2 regions of the Methylibium sp. Pch-M genome follow, and region 2 is predicted to be linked to the other one. Evidence: predicted binding sites of a transcription regulator. Region 2 holds the regulator's gene; the other holds the start of a gene.
The links. The regulator NrdR, encoded in region 2, represses ribonucleotide reductase genes. The targets are predictions, from matches to a motif close to CACNANATNTNGTG.
Positions count from the first base shown of each region.

Region 1 (3,403 bases), 1.7 Mb from region 2:
TCCTCAACTTGGCGTGGTCGATCTCCAGACCATCGGCGCCGTGCATCAGGTGCTGGGCGAGGTTGACCGAGCCGAGGTTGCAGACCGCGATCTCGCCGCCGTTGGTGTTGAGCGTGATCTCGGTGCACAGGTTCGAAGAGTGCACCACGCCGACATGCTGCTGCGGCGAGCGGACGTTGCAGGCATCCTTGAACGTGATCCACGGATGCCCGGTCTCGAACAGCATGGACAGCATCTTGCGCCACAGGTCCTTGGCCGGCACGCGCTTGTAGAGCTTGAGCTCGCCTCGATCGGCCTTCTGCTCGTAGGCGGTGTAGGCCTGCTCGAAGGCGATGCCGAACTTGTCGTGCAGGTCCGGGCAGGTGGACGGCGAGAACAGCGTCCAGTCTCCGCCTTCGATGACGCGCCGCATGAACAGATCGGGGATCCAGTTCGCGGTGTTCATGTCGTGGGTGCGACGGCGGTCGTCGCCGGTGTTCTTGCGCAGTTCCAGAAACTCCTCGATGTCGAGGTGCCAGGTTTCCAGGTAGGCACAGACCGCCCCCTTGCGCTTGCCGCCCTGGTTGACGGCCACCGCGGTGTCGTTGACGACCTTCAGGAATGGCACGACGCCCTGCGACTCGCCATTGGTGCCCTTGATGTGGCTGCCGAGCGCGCGCACCGGCGTCCAGTCGTTGCCCAGGCCTCCGGCGAACTTGGAGAGCAGCGCGTTCTCCTTGATCGCCTCGTAGATGCCGTCCAGGTCGTCGGCCACGGTCGTGAGGTAGCAGCTCGACAGCTGCGAGCGGCGCGTGCCGCTGTTGAACAGCGTCGGCGTGCTCGACATGAAGTCGAAGCTCGACAGCACCTCGTAGAACTCGATCGCCCGCGCCTCGCGGTCGACCTCGTTCAGCGCCAGGCCCATGGCCACGCGCATGAAGAAGGCCTGCGGCAACTCGATGCGCGCCTTGCGAACGTGCAGGAAGTAGCGGTCGTACAGCGTCTGCAGGCCGAGGTAGTCGAACTGCAGGTCCCGGTCGGCCTTGAGCGCCTCGCCCAGGCGGCGCAGGTCGTACTGCATCAGCCGCTCGTCGAGCAGTTCGGCCTCGACACCCTGCTTGATGAAGCCCGGGAAGTAGTCGGCATAGCGCTGCTGCATCTCCTCGTGGAGCACCTCGCCGCCGAGGATCTCGCGGCGGATGGTGTGCAGCAGCAGCCGCGCGGTCGCCCGCGTGTAGGCCGGGTCCTTCTCGATCAGCGTGCGGGCGGCCAGGATGGCGGCCTTGTAGACCTCGTCGATCGGCACGCCGTCGTACAGGTTGCGCTGGGTCTCGGCGAGGATCGGCGCAGCCTGCACCTCGCTGCCGAGATTGGCACAGGCCGATTCCACCAGGGCCTGCAGCCGGCCGGTGTCGAGCGGCACGCGCTGGCCGCGATCGATCACGTGCAGCGCGACGGCCGGCGCCGCCGGCGCAGCGCCCTGCTTTGCGCGCTCCTGAGCGCGGCGTTCGCGGTACAGCACATAGGCGCGGGCGATCTCGTGGTGCCCGCCGCGCATCAGCCCGAGTTCCACCGCGTCCTGGATGTCTTCGATGTGGAAGGTGCCGCCGCCCGGGCGCGAACGCAGCAGCGCGCGCACCACCGATTCGGTCAGACCATCGACCATCTCGCGGACGCTGGCCGAGGCTGCACCCTGCGTGCCGTGCACGGCCAGGAAGGCCTTCATCAAGGCCACGGCGATCTTGTTCGGTTCGAACGCCACCACCGCTCCGTTGCGCCGGATGATCTGGTAGCCGGCATAGGCCGAGCTACCGGGAGCCGCCCGCGAAACTGCGGTGGCGGCGAGCGCGCCGCCGGCAAGAGCGGCGGCCGGAACGCTGGAGCTGATGGATTGCATGAGGTCCCTTTCGGTTCTTATGAGATGACGGTGTTTGCGACGGGCCGGCGCAAGGAGTTCGACGGCGGGTGATCGCCTGGGTTCAGCCTTCGAGGTACCCGCGTGTACGGGACACGGTGCGCCATGAACTGCCGATCGCCGTCGTGACAGCGGGACGATCGGAGCAGACGCAGCGCCGGGCTGTACAACGCCGCCCGGACAGGACGGCCACGAGGTCGATGTTCACGCGAGAGCGACCCCGGACGTGCTCGGCTCAGGCAGGGCGGGAAGGCATCGGCACACTATATCTAGCGCTCGCCGCCTCTACAAGCACTATATGTAGCGTGTCACGACTTGAAACGTGGCGACCTTTCGCACACCTCGGAGACAGGCCGCATCAGTGCTTGCGCACGACGGCCCGGCCCACGAGCGACGCGCCTCCAGCGCGAAAATCGGCCGCCAGGCCGCATGGAATCTGCCTCCGCCGAACGCCCTCGCTTCGCACCCTCAGCGCGAGGCGAGCACGCCCTTGGGAAAGTACTGATCCGGCCAGTCTGTCAGTGACTGCAGGCGCCCCCACTCGAAGCCGGCGCCGGGATCGAGCTTGCGCCCGGGGGCCACGTGCTCGTGCCCGGCCACGTCGCGCAACGGGTGCTGCCGCGCGAGCGCGTGCAGCAACTCGGCGAGGCGCTCGTACTGCGACGGCTCGAAGCGCTCGCCCTCCAGGCCTTCGAGCTCGATGCCGATCGAATAGTCGTTGCAGTTCTCGCGGCCTCGCCACGCCGAGCGGCCGGCATGCCAGGCCCGCCGCGCGGTCGGCACGAACTGCAGCAGTTCGCCGTCGCGCCGGACGACGAAATGCGACGACACCTCGAGGCCGCGGATCTGCTGGAAATAGGGGTGAGCATCCCAGTCGAGCGTGTTGGTGAACAGCCGCTCGATCGCGTCGCCGCCATAGCGGCCAGGAGGCAGACTGATCGAATGGATCAGCGCCAGCGAGACCTCGGTGCCTTCTGGCCGCGGCCCATGGTTGGGCGAATCGACGCGGCGCGCAGCCGACCACCAACCGTCCTGCCAGTGCGTGGCCTGCAGGCTCACGCCCGCCCCGATCCGGCGGGCGGCAGTTCGTCATCCGAGTCGTCGGCACCCGGCCCGATTGCCACGCCATGCTCGGCCACCATGACCCCCAGCCGCGCCATGCGATAGCGCATCTGCCGCAGCGAGAGACCGAGGCTGGCGCCCGCGGCGGTGCGGTTGAAGCGGTAACGCTCCAGCGCACGCACGAGGATGTCGCGCTCGACGCCGTCGAGGTAGGCGGCGAGATCGTCCGGCAACGGCGTCGGCAGCGCCGCGCTCGCCGGGAACTCGGCGGCGCTCGGCGGCGGCACATCCGCTGGCAGCGCCGCCAGTTCGGCACGACCGCTGTCGCTGAACGCCGACTCGGGCAGGTCGAGGTCGCCGACATCGATCACGTCGCCATCGCACAGTGCGACGGCCCGGTGCAGCAGGTTCTCGAGTTCGCGAACGTTGCCGCCGAAGGGGTAGCGC
Region 1 is NZ_CP029606.1:1,213,824-1,217,226, forward strand. Features, by position in the region: gene C1M51_RS05735 (ribonucleoside-diphosphate reductase subunit alpha) at 1-1,876, opposite strand, end outside; gene ampD (1,6-anhydro-N-acetylmuramyl-L-alanine amidase AmpD) at 2,363-2,953, opposite strand; gene C1M51_RS05745 (sigma-54 dependent transcriptional regulator) at 2,950-3,403, opposite strand, start outside.
Region 1: a site for NrdR is predicted at 2,156-2,169, ahead of C1M51_RS05735 (ribonucleoside-diphosphate reductase subunit alpha). Genes of this name have one in related genera too.

Region 2 (3,403 bases):
TCTCGAGGGCGTCGCGAGAAAAGCTGTAGCGCACGCTCGCTGCGGCCTCGGGACCGGCCGTCGCGACTTCCTCGTAGGGATTCGGCCCGCCGGCTGGCGCGCGCTGCCAGTAGCCGGCACGACGCAGATCGCGCGTGATCAGGTCAGCCGCGGCCCGCAGATCCTGGTGAACGCGCGCCTCGAGCAACAGGCGGCGGCTGTCGCGCAACTGGTCGACGAGCAGGGCGATGCTGCCGATGACGACGAAGAGCGCGACCGCGAAGCCGACGAGCAGTTCGACCAGCGACAGGCCGCGCTGGGACGCGAGATTTCTCCGCCGGGACATCCGTGTATCGGCCATGCGGGCTCACCGGTTCCAGCAGACGCTTGCGAGCGCGGAGCCGGTCGATGCGTGGCGGGTGGTGCCGCCGCCCAGCGTGAGACTCAGGCTGGTGCAGGCCGTGTCGACCGCTTGCGCACCGACGGCACGGGCCGTGGCCGTGTAGCCGTCGACCGCGCCGTGGTCGATCGTGATCAGGTAGCGGCCGGATGCAGGCGACGACAGGCCGAGCGTCGCGAGGGTGTCGGCGTACGCGGTGTGATTCGCGCGCCAGCGCTCCTGCGCCTGCTGCACCTGGGCCAGCGCGGCGATGGCCTCGATGCGGCGGGTCTTGAGCAACTGCGCCATGAAGCTGGGATAGGCGATCACCGCGAGGATGCCGACGACCAGCAGCACGATCACCAGTTCGACAAGGCTCAGGCCGCGTGCGGCGTTCAGGCCCGGGCGGGGCGCCATGGCTCAGCAGGCGCGGTAACCGCCGAACTCGGCACGGGGGGAACACGAGCGCACTCGGCCCATGATGTTCACCACGTGATGCACCGCGCGGCCGTCCAGACCCGTGACGCGGATCGTCGCGGCCGGCGTGCTGGTGCCGTGCCGCGGGTCGTAGACGATGGAGCCCACGTTGGCCTGCACGCTGACGCGGCTGCCGGCCGGCAAGGGCACCGCCTTGATCTGCTGCGCGTCGCCGCTGCAGGACGGACTCCCGTCGGGCTGGCAACGGCAGGCCGCCACGGCACCCGTGTGCAGCAGGTAGCAGCTGCCACCGCTGGGCAAAGCGGAGAAGCTGGCGCGCAGCGTCTGATTGCGGGCGACCGCTTCGGAGCGCAGGAACTGCAAGTCGGTGGCGAGCTCGGTGGCCACGCCTTCCGTGTGCCTTCGCTGCAGCAGGTCCTGGAAGCCAGGGATCGCGAGGGTCGCAGCGATCGCCAGGATGGCGAGCGTGGCGCCCGTCTCGATGAAGGTGAATCCCCGTTGCGGCGTTCGCATGGCCTCTCCTGGACATCGTGGTGACGATGCAGGCGAATCTAGGCTCGCGGCCTGGGTGGCGCGTCGCCCGGTCGGGGGAAGCGGGGAGGGAAGCGCTGCCGCCGCTGCCTCAGAGGCTGTGACAGGCGCGGGGCTTCAAATGTCCTTGATGAGGCGGCTGAACTCGTCGACGCCCTCGAAGCTCCGGTACACCGACGCGAAGCGCACGTAGGCCACCTTGTCGAGCTTCTTCAATTCACGCATCACCATCTCGCCGATCTTCGCGGACGGCACCTCGTTGGCGGCGGTGGCGAGCATCTTCTCCTCGATGCGCCCGAGGGCGGCCTCGACCTGGTCGATGCTCACCGGCCGCTTGCGCAGCGCCAGCATCATCGACGCGCGGATCTTGCTGCGGTCGAACTCGCTGCGGCTGCCGTCCTTCTTCACGATCGCCGGCATCGCCAGCTCGGCGCGCTCGTAGGTCGTGAAGCGCTTGTCGCAGGACGGGCAGCGACGCCGGCGACGGATCACGTCGCCTTCGTCGGACTCCCGGGTCTCGGCGACCTGGGTGTCCTCGTGGCCGCAGAAGGGGCAGCGCACTCAGCTCAGGCCGGACGGCAAGGGGGGAGCCCGCGCGGCGCCGGCAGGCTCAACGGTAGACCGGGAACTCGCGTGTCAGCAGAGCCACCTTGGCACGCACGTCGGCCAGGTTGCTCTCGTCGTGCGGCCGGTCGAGCACGTCGGCGATCAGGTGCGCGGTCCGGACCGCCTGTTCCACTCCGAAACCGCGCGTCGTCATCGCCGGACTGCCCAGGCGGATGCCGCTGGTGACCATCGGCTTCTGTGGGTCGTTCGGGATGCCGTTCTTGTTGCAGGTCATGTGGGCCTGGCCGAGGATGGCCTCCGCCTCCTTGCCGGTCAGGCCCTTCGGGCGCAGGTCGACCAGCATCACGTGGCTCTCGGTGCGGCCCGACACGATGCGCAGGCCGCGCTCGGTCAGCGTGCGCGCCAGCGCGTCGGCGTTCTTCACCACCTGCTGCTGGTAGGCCTTGAACTCGGGCTGCAGCGCCTCCTTGAACGCCACCGCCTTGGCCGCGATCACGTGCATCAGCGGCCCGCCCTGCAGGCCGGGGAAGATCGCGCTGTTGATCTTCTTCGCGATGTCTTCGTTGTTCGCCAGGATGATCCCGCCGCGCGGTCCGCGCAGGCTCTTGTGCGTGGTGGAGGTCACCACGTCGGCGAACGGCACCGGGTTCGGGTAGACGCCTGCGGCGATCAGGCCGGCGTAGTGCGCCATGTCGACCATGAAGTAGGCCCCCACCGCCTTGGCCACCTTGGCGAAGCGCTCGAAGTCGATGCGCAGCGCATAGGCCGACGCCCCGGCGATGATGAGCTTGGGCTTGTGCTCGTGGGCCAGCCGCTCCATCGCGTCGTAGTCGATCTCTTCCTTGGCGTCGAGGCCGTAGCTGACCACCTTGAACCACTTGCCGCTCATGTTGAGCGCCATGCCGTGCGTCAGGTGGCCACCCTCGGCGAGGCTCATGCCCATGATGGTGTCGCCCGGCTGCAGCAGCGCGAAGAACGCACCCTGGTTGGCCTGCGAGCCGGAGTTGGGCTGCACGTTCGCGAAGGTCGCACCGTACAGCTGCTTGAGTCGGTCGATCGCCAGTTGCTCTACCACGTCGACGTTCTCGCAGCCGCCGTAGTAGCGCTTGCCGGGGTAGCCCTCGGCGTACTTGTTGGTCAGCTGGGTGCCCTGCGCGGCCATCACGGCCGGGCTGGCGTAGTTCTCGGACGCGATGAGCTCGATGTGTTCTTCCTGGCGGCGGTTCTCTGCCTGGATGGCGGCCCAAAGCTCGGCGTCGACGTTCGCGACGGTGGATTGCTGGCGGTCGAACATGGTGGCGGTTCTCATCGATCAGGAAGACCCCAGTACAGCGCATCCGGGAGGCGGATGCAGCCGGGGGCTGCCCAGGCGCGCGGCGGAACGGGTCTGCAGCAGGCAGAACTTCCGGCAGCGCTTCCTGGTGGAGATCCACCTCGGGCCCCCGGGGGCCGTATCGCCGGTTGCGCTGCCGCGGCAGTTTACCGGAGCCCTGCCGGCAGCTCCGGCAA
Region 2 is NZ_CP029606.1:2,932,008-2,935,410, forward strand. Features, by position in the region: gene C1M51_RS14125 (PilW family protein) at 1-340, opposite strand, end outside; gene C1M51_RS14130 (type IV pilin protein) at 347-775, opposite strand; gene C1M51_RS14135 (GspH/FimT family protein) at 779-1,309, opposite strand; gene nrdR (transcriptional regulator NrdR) at 1,445-1,888, opposite strand; gene glyA (serine hydroxymethyltransferase) at 1,938-3,188, opposite strand; ZMP/ZTP riboswitch at 3,251-3,369, opposite strand.